2 regions of the Cytobacillus sp. Hz8 genome follow, and region 2 is predicted to be linked to the other one. Evidence: riboswitches for the same ligand, from Rfam matches in the RefSeq annotation. Region 2 holds a riboswitch; the other holds the start of a gene.
The links. Region 2 has a riboswitch for FMN ahead of ACE38V_RS03990 (ECF transporter S component). Riboswitches for the same ligand answer to the same signal wherever they lie in the genome.
Positions count from the first base shown of each region.

Region 1: it holds a riboswitch for FMN, as region 2 does, so the genes downstream of both, ribD (bifunctional diaminohydroxyphosphoribosylaminopyrimidine deaminase/5-amino-6-(5-phosphoribosylamino)uracil reductase RibD) here and ACE38V_RS03990 (ECF transporter S component) in region 2, are expected to answer to the same signal.

Region 1 covers NZ_JBHKFI010000007.1:109,955-117,494, reverse strand. The annotation lists gene ACE38V_RS10885 (bifunctional 3,4-dihydroxy-2-butanone-4-phosphate synthase/GTP cyclohydrolase II) at 1-969, opposite strand, end outside; gene ribE (riboflavin synthase) at 1,061-1,720, opposite strand; gene ribD (bifunctional diaminohydroxyphosphoribosylaminopyrimidine deaminase/5-amino-6-(5-phosphoribosylamino)uracil reductase RibD) at 1,734-2,816, opposite strand; FMN riboswitch at 2,952-3,098, opposite strand; gene ACE38V_RS10870 (TetR/AcrR family transcriptional regulator C-terminal domain-containing protein) at 3,198-3,848, opposite strand; gene ACE38V_RS10865 (MDR family MFS transporter) at 3,967-5,460, shown strand; gene ACE38V_RS10860 (MFS transporter) at 5,693-6,937, opposite strand.
Region 2 covers NZ_JBHKFI010000002.1:194,856-202,395, forward strand. The annotation lists gene serA (phosphoglycerate dehydrogenase) at 1-969, opposite strand, end outside; gene ACE38V_RS03985 (manganese-dependent inorganic pyrophosphatase) at 1,212-2,147, opposite strand; FMN riboswitch at 2,303-2,439, shown strand; gene ACE38V_RS03990 (ECF transporter S component) at 2,608-3,189, shown strand; gene ACE38V_RS03995 (hypothetical protein) at 3,415-3,552, shown strand; gene ACE38V_RS04000 (ferredoxin) at 3,606-3,854, opposite strand; gene ACE38V_RS04005 (YpbB family protein) at 4,153-5,211, shown strand; gene ACE38V_RS04010 (RecQ family ATP-dependent DNA helicase) at 5,208-6,692, shown strand; gene ACE38V_RS04015 (CPBP family intramembrane glutamic endopeptidase) at 6,712-7,323, shown strand; gene ACE38V_RS04020 (LysM peptidoglycan-binding domain-containing protein) at 7,316-7,540, shown strand, end outside.

The DNA.
Region 1 (7,540 bases), on a different contig from region 2:
TCCAAGCTTTTCATTGGCTTCCACCGTATCATATCCTTCTTCTTGAAGCTTATAAGCCTTTAATTTATTTAATAGTCCAATTCCTCTACCTTCCTGACGCATATATAGAAGAACTCCTCTTCTCTCTTGTTCGATCTGGGTTAAAGCCGCATGCAGCTGTGGACCGCAGTCGCAGCGATAAGAGCCAAATACATCCCCTGTCAAGCATTCCGAATGAACTCTGACAAGGATCGGTTCATCTGAGTGAATATCCCCTTTTACTAACGCAATATGCTCCTTATTATCAACTAAATTTGAGTATCCTACAGCTTGGAAATCTCCATATTCAGTTGGAAGATGAATTTCCACCTCTCGAGTAACAAGTTTTTCCTCGCGATTACGATATTCAATCAAATCTTTAATCGTAATCATTTTGATACCAAATTCCTTCGCAATCTCCTGTAAATCGGGAACCCTCGCCATTGTCCCATCTTCTTTAATAATTTCACAAATAGCCCCTGCTGGACGAGCACCACATATTTTCGCCAAATCAACGGCGGCCTCTGTATGCCCTGCCCGCCTTAACACCCCGCCTTTTTTCGCAATCAGCGGAAAGATATGCCCAGGACGTTTAAAATCAGCGGCCTTCGCATCTTCATGAATTAAATTCATAATCGTTGCCGAACGTTCAAATGCAGAAATACCGGTAGTTGTTGTTTTATGATCAACACTTATTGTAAAGGCTGTTCCATGTGGGTCTGTATTATGGCTCGTCATCGGAATTAATCTTAGCTTTTCAGCGATTTCTTCATCTACAGGTACACAGACAAGGCCCCTGCCATGCTTAATCATAAAATTAATTACCTCAGGTGTTGCCTTTTCAGCCAGTGCAATAAAATCTCCTTCATTTTCCCGGTCTTCATCATCACAAACAATCACGACGTTGCCGCGTTTTAATTCTGATATACCTTCTTCAATGGTATCAAACACCAAGCTCCACTCCAATCGTTCATCATATAAGTTTGTGTTCATATAATCTGTTGCTTTTTAATTGCAGTCTAATATAAATACTCTTTTTTAATTAATTAAATCCATGCTCCTCTAAAAAGGCCATTGTCATATTAGATTGCTTATCCTTCCGCCCTTGTCCAGATCTTGATGAGAGAAAGTGCGCCACATATTTACTTAGCATGTCACATTCTAAATTGACGATTTCACCTGAACCTTTCATCCCTATCACCGTTTCATCCAATGTATGCGGAATAAGAGAAATGGTAAAAGTGGAATCACTGAGCCCAAAGACAGTTAAACTTGTCCCATCTATTGCAACAGAACCTTTTAAAATAATATAGTGAAGAATCTCTTCTGGTGCTTCTATTTCATAATAGACAGCATTATCAACCGGAGTTTTCTTTAAAATCCTTCCAACACCATCTACATGCCCCGAAACAAAATGACCTCCGAAGCGTCCAGTCATTCCCATGGCCCGTTCTAGATTCACTTTTGAACCTCTCTTTAAGACCTTTAGGCCTGTAGCCCGAAAAGTTTCCGGCATGACATCAACAGAAAATGATTTATCCGTAAAGGAAGTGACCGTTAAGCAAACACCATTCACAGCGATACTCGCCCCTGTTGCCATATCCTCAAAGATAGTATTGGCACCTATCGTCATCACAATGGACTCTCTCGTTTGCTTAATGGCCGAAATCGTCCCCATTTCTTCTACAATTCCTGTAAACACTTTTCATCCCTCCTTATTTCGGAACTGCAATAACCCGTATATCCTGGCCAACCTTCTCTACATTTATAATATTCACTTCTAGCGCTTCGCTCATTACTTGAATCCCCTCTCCTCCAAAGGAAGAAGGAGCATCTCGCCCACCAATTATTCTCGGCGCGAAATAGACAATAAGTTGTTGAAAGGCCTTTTCTTGAAGAAAGCTTCCATGTACCTCTGATCCTCCCTCTACAAAGATCGAAGTGACACCTTTTAATCCCATCATCTTTAACATCAGCGGAATTTTGACTGTTGGAGTATCTAGCGGAATGACTTCAACTCCCCGTTTTTCCATCTCCTTCACTTTACTCATTTCAGCCTCAGAACCGGTTACAATCCAAGTCTCCGCTTTACCATCCATAATAATCGTTGAATCTAAAGGCGTTCGAAGATGGGTATCTAAAATGATTCGAATCGGATTTTTCCCACCACCAGGCAATCTTGTCGTTAAACTGGGATTATCTTTTAAAACGGTATTAACGCCAACAAGAATAGCATCATGACGATGTCGATAATAATGGACATCCTCTCGTGCTTCTTCACCTGTTATCCAGCGGCTATGACCACTTGAAGTAGCGATCTTTCCATCTAAGCTCATGGCAGTTTTCAATGTTACAAAGGGAAGTCCGGTTTGAATGTAATGATAGAACACCTGATTAAGTGCCTCCGCTTCGTCCTTTAAAAGCCCAACTTCGACCTCCAAGCCACGTGCACACATTTTTTCGATACCTCTGCCAGCCACCTGAGGATTCGGATCCGTTGCCGCAATCACCACCCGTTTAATTCCTGACTTAATGACTAAATCAGCACAGGGCGGTGTTTTTCCAAAATGACTGCATGGCTCTAATGTCACATATATTGTGGCATCTTTTGCTTTTTCACCTGCCATTTGAATAGCATGAACCTCTGCGTGGGGTTCCCCAGCTTTTAAATGAGCACCTAGACCAACAATTTGATTGTTTTTTACCACAACAGCACCAACAACGGGGTTTGGAGAAGTTTGTCCTGTAGCACTTTTAGCCATCTCAATGGCAAGTCTCATATAAGATTGATCACTCATAACTTTTTCAGCTCCTTTCTACAAAAAAACCCTGAAGGAGAAAATTCTCAACTTCAGGGTTTTAGAGTTCATTCATATACATAGATAAATAAAGGGGTAAAATTGACATACTTCACCCTTTGACATCCAAGATATTTTTTCCTTCTCCCATCCAGACTTTTACTGTCGGCCCTGGAGTTTCACCAGATCCACCGTTTAACATTTGTTAACCGGGTCACGGACTAAGAAGCCATAAGCTTCATCACCGCCGGTTGGGAATTACACCCGACCCCGAAGGAACTATTGATTTAATCATATTATACAGTAAAAATTACTTTACATCCAAAAAATTAATCGAATCACTCCATTTTTACTATAAATATTTCGTATTTTCCATTATTACTATATATTCAATTGGGCTTTCATACCAGCAATGATCATGTTCAGTCCTTTTAAAAAACTTTCTTCGTCATTGACTTTTGACTTTGGAGATAACATATGATGGTAAACAAAAGGAATGGCTTTCTTAGGAATAGCTGTAATCGCTTCAAAAAACTGCTTTTTTACCTCTTCATACCCAATCTCACGAAGCATTTTCTGCTGCTTTTGCTCATCTAGAACAAAAGAAGTTACATAGCTATCTACAAGTGTTGTTGCTAAAAACGCTTGCTCATCGGTAAAATGGGCGCGATGGAAGATCCCAAGGGTTCCATTGATTAAATAGAGGCGCTTTTCTGTAATTGGAAGAGTATCCATCATAATTTCTGCCCCATCCGGTATTGCTAACAAAATTCGTCTTATTTCGATTGATAATAAAATAATCTCCTCAACCCAATTATCCTTTTGCTGCGGCAATTGTATTTGGTTACAAATATGCTCTGCAATTAATTGGAGTAACTCCTGTTTGTTTTTTATATACCAATAAAGAGCAGGTGCTTTCACATCAAGCTTCTTTGCCACATTTCTCATCGTTAAATGAGATAGTCCCTTCTCCTCCAAAATTTCTAATGCAGCTTCTGTTATCGTTTCTTTATTGACGCTCTTCTTAGTCATGACCGCCACCTCAATATATTTATTGTATATGGTTTTTAAATTGATTGCTTTACAAATTAATTTAACGATGTTAAATTAACATATATCATTTAACAATGTTAAAGAAAAGAGGAAATTTATGAAAAAAGAAACAAAATTAATGCCGGTCATGGCTGCACTTATATTAGGAATTTTTATCGCCTCACTAGATAGCACGATTGTTGCGACAAGTATGGGCTCTATCATTGGCGATTTAAGTGGATTAGATAAATATGTTTGGGTAACCTCAGCCTATCTCGTATCCGAAATGGCGGGTATGCCGATTTTTGGAAAATTATCCGATATGTATGGCCGCAAAAGATTTTACGTCTTTGGAATCTTTTTATTTTTAACAGGCTCCGTTCTGTGTGGATTGGCGCAATCGATGGTTCAGCTATGTATTTTCCGTGCAATTCAAGGAATTGGCGGAAGTGCCTTAATGCCCATTGCCTTTACGATTATCTGGGATGTCGTTCCAAGTGAAGCTCGTGGAAAAATGAGTGGAATGTTTGGAGCTGTATTTGGATTATCAAGTATTGCCGGACCTTTATTAGGTTCATTTATTACCGATCATTTCAATTGGCGCTGGATTTTCTATATCAATCTCCCAATCGGGTTCATTGCTTTAGCCTTAATTATCTTCTTTTATAACGAATCAAAGGTTCATACCCGTCAAGTCATTGACTGGGCAGGTGCCATTTTCCTTGTCAGCTTTTCTGTCTCCCTGATGTTTGCGCTCGAGTTAGGTGGAGATACCTACGAATGGAACTCATGGCAAATTATCTCATTATTTATCTTATCAATCGTTTGTTTTATTGTTTTTCTTTTTGTGGAAAAGACAGCGAAGGATCCTATTCTGCCTTTCAGCTTATTTAAAGAACGTCTATATACAACAAGTGTATTTACAGGAATGTTTTATGGTGCTGTCTTTATGGTGTCGACTGTTTATATTCCCCTTTATATTCAAGGGGTCACAGGAGGAACGGCTACAAACTCTGGACTATTACTGTTACCAATGATGGTTACCTCTAGTATTGCAGCAGCCTTAGGAGGTACCTTAGCCAATAAATTTAGCTATAAATCCATCATGATTGTCTCTGGGGTGATCACTGCTATTGGCACTATCCTACTTGGAACACTGGAAGTATCCACACCACGATGGATGGTGACTATCTATATGATGATTATCGGACTTGGAGTAGGTCCCTCATTTTCTATCCTCGGAATGAGTGCTCTTCAAAAAGCACTTCCGCAACAAAGAGGAATTGCCAGTTCAGCAAGTAATTTCTTAAAATCTTTAGGAATGACTTTGGGGATTACCATATTCGGTGTTATACAAAAGAACAGTTTTTCCACAGGGCTACCAGATTATTTCATGCAGCATGGAGAGAGTAATGATAGCCGCGCCATTTTATCACCAGAAATGCGTGCCCATATTCCCGCAACGGTTCTGAAGAAAATCACAGAAGTCTTGTCTCACTCAATTACGACAACTTTCATTTGGACCCTCGTTCCTCTAGCCATTGGAATCATCTTTATCCTATTAATGAGCAAAGAAAAAGCGACCGATTCACAATTACATTTAGAGGGATAAAGAAAACTCGCCGATTGGCGAGCCTTCAGGCGAAGACAGAGGCGTAGTTCACCGAAAAAAGAAAAACGCTTTTTTCGGCTGCGAAGCGTCTCTCGGAAGCCTCCCTTTGTGCACTTATACTTTATTCCTAGAATTGGCCACTACGTCGAATTCTCATCATTGCTGCCAATTTATACTTTAAGAAAGTATAAAAGAAAAATCCATGCAGCTCGCATGGATTTTTCTTTTACCATTATGCCTTCTCCTTAGAAAGCATCCCTTCGATATTCTTTGCCTTCAAATGATAAATCGGCATAATGACAAGCAAGCCGATGAAGAAAAGGATGGCGGATATTTGATACATCGAAATAATCGAAAGCAATTCCTTCATCACACCTGAAATACTCATCGTTAAAACCATCGCCCCTGAAAATAAAGGACTTAACGTACCATTGACTCTCCCAATGTAGTCAGCATCCGTATTTTGTAAAATTAATGTGTTAATTCCAATTTGAACACATGGGAAGAATAAACCACTGACAAACTGAGCAATCAAGGTAATCGAAAGATCAGTTGAAAAGCCCACAACACTTAATCCGATAGCATTTACCAACATCCCCAGCATCAGCAACCTTTGTGGCGGAACGGTTTTTGCAAACATCACAGAAACCATTCCACCCAAAATCATGCCAATTCCGTTCGCCATTAATAACCATTGCAGGCTTTCCTTTACTAGTTCCAAACGTTCCGTAACAAGAAATATTGCTAAAGGCTGAATTAATCCCATAGCAAGACCAGCAGCCATAAAGCATAACCCCAATAGTTTTAATTCCTTCTTACCCCAAACATAACGGATCCCACTCTTCATCTCCTCTAATAAAGAAGTGGTGTGCGCCACCTTCTCCATTTTATGATCAGCGGGTATAAAGGTTAATGCGGCAGCTGAAAGTAGAAAAGCCACTCCTGTGATTGCAATCGATACATCAATTCCTACTTGCTGATAAACAGTAGTTCCGAGTGCCGGACCTAATACCATGAAAATAGCAAAGATCGTTTGATAAATGGACATTGCTGATTGAATTAATTCTGGACCTAAATGCATCTTAAAAAGCTTCATACCGGATGGCTGAGAAAATTGAGAAAGAATCGATGAAATAAGCGTCACAAAAAAGATGATCTTCCAAGAACCCAGCATAAGAGCAGCCAATACAAGAAAAACAGAAACCGCACTTAATAAATCACACCAGACCATGGTTCTCTTTGGCCGCCAGCGGTCCGCAAAGGTTCCCCCAATAAAGGAAAAAATAAAGATTGGAGCGAATTCCGCAACTGAGATCATTGAAACCGCAAAAGCATCTCCATTTGTTTTCTCCATTACAAATAAAAGTACGGCAAAATTCCGTATCCAAATTCCTGCCTGTAAAAACAAAGCCGAAAGAAAAATAGCTCGAACAAATCGATTTTTTAATAATTGAGTCATATTATCCCTCTTTTCCATTTCAAAATAGCGACTCTTTTTTCTTTATTAAGCAAACGAAATATTTAAACAATGAACGCAAAAAACCTCCTATCCGTTATTTTTGGATAGGAGGAGTCATCAAAAACCACAGAAAAAGACATAATACATCTTAGTATTATACTTACGACAATCTGTTTCCGTTAAAATAATAGACTAATCCTATTCAAAATAACTTCGATATTAAACGAAAATACATTAAGAATAAGATTAGAAGATCATCGCCCCATGGTCACCCTTTCAAGTAATTGTTTGTTTATTGTAGCTGATTTCCACTAAATTTTCAAGAAATAACCAATACTTTTTGGAAAAATTTTATTATTGGTAAATAGCTGCCAAGCATAAATGATAGACTTATTTTTCGAAACCTAGGAATGGATTTCAACAAGTGCTTGTTTCAATTTATCAATACGTTGTTCTAACTTTTGAATGTACTGATAATTATTAATCAAACGTTTGATTAAATGCTGTTCAACCTACGCTGTCATCACATGATTCGGTGCATGGATCATTCAATAGTTTTTTTTGAAGAAGATGATTTTTCCAAACAGTTTATATCAAATTTTAGGAGATAGGTAAGAACTT
Region 2 (7,540 bases):
ATGGATCTTTTCATAAATATCTTTAGACATTGCTGGTAGATTAATAGAATTTGAGACAGGCTTTCCTTCAAAGAAGGTTCGTACCTCTTTTGCTACTTGAGTTGCAACATTTAATTGTGCTTCTTTTGTAGAGGCACCTAAATGTGGAGTAAAGATTACATTATCAAATTTGAATAAAGGATGTTCACCTGGTGGTTCAGTTACAAACACATCAAGTGCAGCACCGGCTACATGACCGCTGCCAATGGCGCTTGCTAATGCCTGTTCATCAATAATGCCACCGCGAGCACAGTTTAAAAGGTAAACGCCTTTTTTCGTTTTGCGAATGGCTTCTTCATTGATAAGTCCTTTTGTTTGTGGTGTTAATGGGGTATGGACGGTAATGATATCTGCCTGTTGTAAAACTTCATCCAAAGTGCAGGATTTAACCCCCAAGTTTGCTGCCCGGTCTTTTGTTAAAAATGGATCAAAAACAGCGACATCCATTCCAAATACTTTCGCACGTTTGGCAATTTCAGACCCAATTCTGCCTAAGCCAATAATACCTAAAGTTTTACCATGTAATTCAGTTCCAATAAATGCATTTCTTTTCCATTCAAGATTTCTGACTGATTGATAAGCTTGCGGGATATTTCTCATTAATGATGCCATCATCGCAAAGGTATGTTCAGCAGTTGAAATAGTATTTCCGTCAGGTGCATTCACAACGATGACCCCGCGCTTTGTCGCTGCAGGCACATCAATATTATCAACACCAACGCCAGCACGGGCTATAATCTTTAATTGTGGCATTTTTTCAAGTAATTCTTCTGTTACTTTTGTCGCACTTCTAACGAGGATGGCGTCAATTTGGTCTAAATCGACCTCCGCATCATTTACTTTTTTCTGAATAACCTCTGCAGACTCCATTTCTAATAATGGCTGCAATCCAACTTCGCTTATGGCATCTGCCACTAATACTTTAAACATGATTTAACCCCCAGAAAAAACGATATAATTTTCTGATTATTGTACAAAACGAATAATTATCTGTCAATTGCAAATGAATGTTCGCCATTAAATGAAAACGCTTTATATCAATAAAGTCATAAAAAATTTAAAATATGATATATTTTTTTGAAATTGGTATGTCATATTTATTTGTGCTTTAAAAAGATGATATGTTAAAACGCAGCCCATTATGGGCTGCGTTTTTTGAAAAAGGAGTAATCTTAACCACGTGCATTCAGAATATCTGTTAAAACTGGAACAATTTGTTTTTTTCGTGATACGACGCCTTTAAGAATGGCTGTATGGTCCTTCAATTGTACTTGGTAAGCTTCTTCAACAGCATCAGCAGAACGTCCAAGAGCGATTGCAGTAGAATCATTATTTAAAATATCCGTAATGACAAACAAGAATAGGTCTAAATTTTTGCTGTCAATGATTTTATTTAGGGCAGCTTCAACTTCTGATTTACGAGAAAGAACATCTTGAATATCAACAGCATTCACTTGCGCAATTTCTACTTTTTGACTACCCATCTGGAATTCTTTTGCATCAAGCGAAATTAATTGTTCTACAGATTTATCGCTTAAATCAGCTCCTGCTTTTAGCATTTCTAAACCGTAGCTTTCTGCATCTACTTCGGCGATTTCAGCTAATTCACGTGCAGCAGCAATGTCTTCTTCTGTGCATGTAGGTGACTTGAATAATAAAGAATCGGAAATAATGGCTGAAAGCATTAATCCAGCAACTTTTTTCGGGATTCCTATACCGTGTTCTTTATATAATTTTTTCAAAATGGTTGCTGTACAGCCGACAGGTTCTGCTCGATAGTATAAAGGATCACTTGTTTCAAAGTTAGCAATACGATGGTGATCAATAACCTCAAGTATACGAACCTTTTCAATATCGTTTGCACTTTGTTGTCTTTCATTATGGTCGACAAGGATAACTGCATTTACTTCTTCAGCTACATTTTCCACTAATCGAGGGGCATCTGCCTTAAAAGTATCTAAAGCATATTGAGTCTCACCGTTAATTTTTCCTAAACGAATAGGTTCTACATTTAGACCTAATTTGCTTTTTAAATCAGCATAGGCTAAAGCAGAACAAATTGAATCAGTATCTGGATTTTTGTGACCGAAAATAAGAATCTTTTCCATGTTAATCTCCTTTATTTATCAATCTTTTATGTATTTCATATTTACCCTATAAATTTATCATAAATTAGTATTTTCAACAAAATATTTTACAAATTGACCAACTTTTCTTCACAAAAAGAGAATAGTGAGTTATAATTAGCTTGATTTTAATATGGTTCTATCTTCGGGGCAGGGTGTAATTCCCGATCGGCGGTAATGAAAATTTTCTTCTAAGCCCGCGAGCCTAATCGTTTAGGCAGGATTTGGTGCGATTCCAAAGCCGACAGTATAGTCTGGATGGGAGAAGGTGGAGGTTCTGCAGATGTTCAAAAATTGCAGGTTTTGAATGTTTATTAGGCGTGCCTTTGTAAATTCTCCCTCAAGTGATGTGCTTGAGGGTTTTTCTATTTACAAAAGCATGAAACTGCTGAACCTTTCTTCTTTAGGTGAGATGGGATCCTAAAAAGGAGAGAGGAAAAAGATGAAAAAATTTAGTATTAAAGCTTTAGTATCAATTGGGATGTTAAGTAGTTTGGCGTATGTGCTTATGCTGTTAAACTTCCCAATACCACCATTTCCAAAATTTTTGATGATTGACTTTAGTGATTTACCTGCATTAATTGCTACTTTAATCATCGGACCATTAGCTGGAATCTTAGTGGAGTTCTTAAAAAATGTTCTAGATTATTTTATGACTGGTAGTGAAACAGGGGTGCCTGTAGGTCATATCTCTAATTTTGTTGCTGGTATATTATTTGTCTTACCAACCTACTATATTTACTTGAAATTAAAAACGAAAAAAGGCATGACACTAGCATTAATTATTGGTTCTGTAACCATGGCGATTTTGATGAGTTTTTTGAATTATTTCGTTTTCTTACCAGCCTATACTTTCTTTTTAAATTCACCGGCTATGTCCGGACCACAGTTGCGTCAATATATCGTAACGGGTATTTTGCCGTTTAATATTGTGAAGGGCTTAGCAATGAGTATTGTCTTTATGTTAATATTTACTCGTTTACATTCATGGATAGGAAGACAAAGTTCATACCGAAATGCATAATATAGATTAAAAAGCAACGGAATAAACTGTACCGTTGCTTTTTTTATGGAAGGCATTTTTGAAGACTTTGTTTTTGGGATAAAATAGTTAGAGACCATTCGGATATTTGCACAAAAACGGATTATGTCTGAATCAAAGAATTATTTGGACAGCTTTAGTGAAATCCAAAGGAGCCGAGTCCAAAACAGCGATTCAATTGGACAGGAAAAGGAGATTTCGAAGCAATTGAGTCCGAAACAAGGGTTTATTTGGACAGGAAAGGGGATTTCGAAGCAATTGAGTCCGAAACAGTGGACATTCGGACAGTTTGGACGAATCCAAAACAGTGGAGTCCTAACCACAAGCTCTATGGAAAGAGTTTAATAATGAAATCAAAAAGGACAGCCCTCATGAAAAGAGCTGTCCTTTTTTTGGTATTATTCAAATTTTGTAGGGTTTCCGTCAAAAGCTTCTTCAGCAACTTTAATGGAATCAGTTGGGCATCCTTCAAATGCATCCATCATATCATCGATTAATACATCTGGAATTTCAACAATTCCTTGATTATCGTCTAGAGTAACGAAGGCAATACCTTCATCGTCGTAATCATAAATATCTGGTGCTGCTGCCCCGCATGCCCCACATGCGATACATGTTTCTTTGTCTACAATTGTATACTTTGCCATGAAAAATAACCTCCCAAAAAATAAACATAGTGCCTTTATTCCATCCCATGGTAAAACCATATGGAATCCATTCCTCAAACCTATTGTAAAACTGTATGCTTAACTTTTCAATAGAAAAAATACTGAGATTGGTTATTATTATAAGCTTTATGACAAAATTTCCTAATTTAATACTTAATTCATTGTTTCTCTTATATTCATGTTAAAATGAATCATAACCAAAAGAATGGCTTTTATAGGATGACTCGCGAATAAGAAATTATGTAAAATCGGACAAACCATAAATTGGGTGATTATAATGAAACAAAATTACTTTGAAATTATTGTTCTCTATTGTTTAGAAAAAATCAAATCAGAAAGAACAATCTACTCGATCTTTCATTTATTAAAAGGGAAGAAATCGGCACAAACGATTCAAGATTCCCACATGTATCAGTTGACCTCATTTTTTCAACTCTATCCCTACGTAACAAGAAATAGGTTTGATGAAGCAATTCGGTCTTTGCTTTCAGCTGGTTATTTAGAAGAATTAAATGATCAATATTTTATTCTAACGGATAAAGGGAGAGAGCAATTACATAAAAACTTGAAAATCTATCCAATTCCAAAATATTTAAATGGATGGAAATTTCATCCCCAAACAGATATCTTTTGGAAAAGGCTATCTCTGCTCGTTCAAGTATGTTCAAATCTAAATCATCATCATACACAATATATGCCAGTTCAAAAAGATAAGGACATTCAACTATGGCTAAAGAAATTTATTCATCATGCAACATTAAAAAAAACAGAAATGGCAAAATGTTTATATCAGGAATTAATGCTTCTTTTGCAAGACTCCAAAAATATTCTTCCATCTGCCTTTGTCATTCGGCTATCAGGTTTCGAGGCTTTTGGTTTAACAGCTACACAAGCATCAGAACGATTGCAGTTAGATGGCTATTATTATGAAGCTCAGTTTACAAATGTCATTCATTATATGCTCGAAAGGATGCAATTAAAGCCGACAGAGATTCCTTTCCTTTGTAAGATTATTGAGGATATTCCGATGAAAGAGCCATTAACAAAATCCACCAAAAGGACATTTGCATTGATTCAAAAAGGTTACAAAATTGATGAAATTGCCCTAATGCGAAATTTAAAGAGGAACACCATTGAAGACCATTTAGTTGAACTTGCCATAAACTTGAAGGATTTTGATATTCATCCATATGTCAACGTTGAAAAACAGAAAAAAATCATGAATGCAGCGAAAAAGGCCTCTTCAAGGCAACTCAAGCAAATTCGCCAGTTTGCGCAGGAAACAAGTTATTTTGAAATTAGATTAGTATTAGCGAAAAATGGAGTGGAAGAATGAATATTGAAGAAGCGTTGCACACTTATTTTCAATTTAATGCTTTTAAACCGGGTCAAAGGGAAGTAATATCCTCTATTCTTGAAGGAAGAGATACTGTAGCTGTTCTGCCAACAGGCACGGGAAAATCTTTATGCTATCAACTGCCAGGCTATTTATTATCTGGTAGTGTCGTGATTGTCACGCCATTATTATCATTAATGCAGGATCAAGTTGAGCAAATGGCCATGAGGGGTGAAAAGAAAGCTGTTGCGCTGAATTCATTTTTGAGCTCAAATGAGAAGAGAAAGGTATTATCAAATCTACACACATATAAATTTATTTTTATTTCCCCAGAAATGTTATCCTTCCATTCGATCCTAATACGATTACAGCGACTTGAAATTTCATTATTTGTCATTGATGAAGCTCACTGTATATCACAATGGGGATACGACTTTCGACCAGATTATCGCAAGCTTGGGAATATTCGCGAACAACTCGGTTTTCCGATCACTCTTGCACTTACAGCAACTGCCACAAAGAAAGTAATTCTGGATATCACAAAAACTTTAGAATTAAATTCATGGAAAGAATTTATTCTTTCAGTTGATCGTCCAAATATTTCGATGAAAATCGAAAAAATGAAGGATTTCTTCGAAAAAAAAGATAGATTGCTGGAAATTGTTCAAAATATTAAGGGACCAGGGATAATTTACTTTTCTAGTAAACGTTTAGCAATGGAGATCGCCGAGTTTTTAAAAAAAAATGGTCAAACACGTGTTAGCGCCTACCATGGAGGAATGAATCAGGAAAATCGGATTCTTATTCAACAGCAGTTTATTCATGGTCAGCTGAATATAATATGTGCGACTAGTGCATTTGGAATGGGAATTAATAAAGAAAATGTGAGGTATGTTCTCCACTTTCATTTACCGTTACAATTAGAATCTTATTTACAGGAAATTGGTAGAGCGGGGAGAGATGGGAAGCCCAGCCTTGCGATTTTACTATATTCTGATGGTGATGAACAGCTCGCTTTTCAATTAATTGAACGAGAAATTCCGCGTCGGGAACAGTTAGACTGGATATATCAAAAGCTTCAGGAAAATCCAAAATTACTGGAAGAAATCGAATCAAATGCAGAGAATATTTGTTCCTCTATTGGGGCATCTGAAATTCAATGGAGAATCATTCAGGATTTTTTAATGGAATTGTCTGAAAATCGGACTTTTTCTGAGCAAGCTTTTGCAGAATTTCAAGATTTTATTAGGTCAAGAATCGAAACAAAAAGAAAAAATGTGTGGGAAATGGTAAAATGGGTACATTCTACTAGCTGCCGAAGAATGGGAATCCTTTCTTACTTTGGCGAAGAAAAAACCGCTACAGTGGAAAATTGCTGTGATCATTGTGGAATTGATTTTCGATTATTTCAGCAGCATCAAATAGTAGAGGATACCCTTCCCTTCAATTGGCAAGATTATTTGAAAGCACTATTCTATTAGATTGAGTGAGTTGTTATATATGAAAAATAGACAAGCAGAAGTCATTAAGCAATTAACAGATAAGGAATTGTTATTTCATCTCTATGCCACTCAAATTTTGCTATTAACGATTTCCTTTATTTTAGGTATGATATTATTTGATAGCTTGACAGGTTTTACTCAGCTTTTTCACTTCAATCAGGTTAGTAGTTATGTAGTAGGTGGATTAGTGGGCTTGGGGGTTGTTCTACTTGATTCGATTTTGATGAGAGTTCTTCCAGAACGGTATTATGATGATGGCGGTTTAAATCAACGGATTTTCCGCACTAAGGGTATTCTTCATATTGCTTTTATTGCAGGAATCGTTGCTATTAGCGAGGAAATTCTGTTTAGAGGTGTCATACAAACCCATGTTGGGCTCTTGATTTCAAGCTTCATTTTTGCCTTCGTTCATTTCCGCTATCTTTATAATTGGTTTTTATTTCTTAATATCGTTGCATTAAGCTTTTTAATAGGCTTTATCTATTATCTTTCTGGAAATTTAGTAGAGACCATCTTTATGCATTTTATTATTGATTTTTTATTAGGATTGAATATTCGATTGGCTGAAAAGAAGAAAGAACTTGGACAGGAAGGGATTACCCATGAATAAAGAGGATCCATATCGTGATCAGGCAGAGCGACTAAGACAAAGAGTTGTTTTACATAAAGAGGAAGAAAGTACACTCATTTCAGATACTTTACCGTCAAGATCTGAAACTCATAAGCAAAAGCAAAAAAGAAAAAGGACCAAAATAAAAATCAAATATCCACTTATTCGTATTTTAGTTCTGTTTTTTATTCTTCTTCCCATTACCATATATAGTATC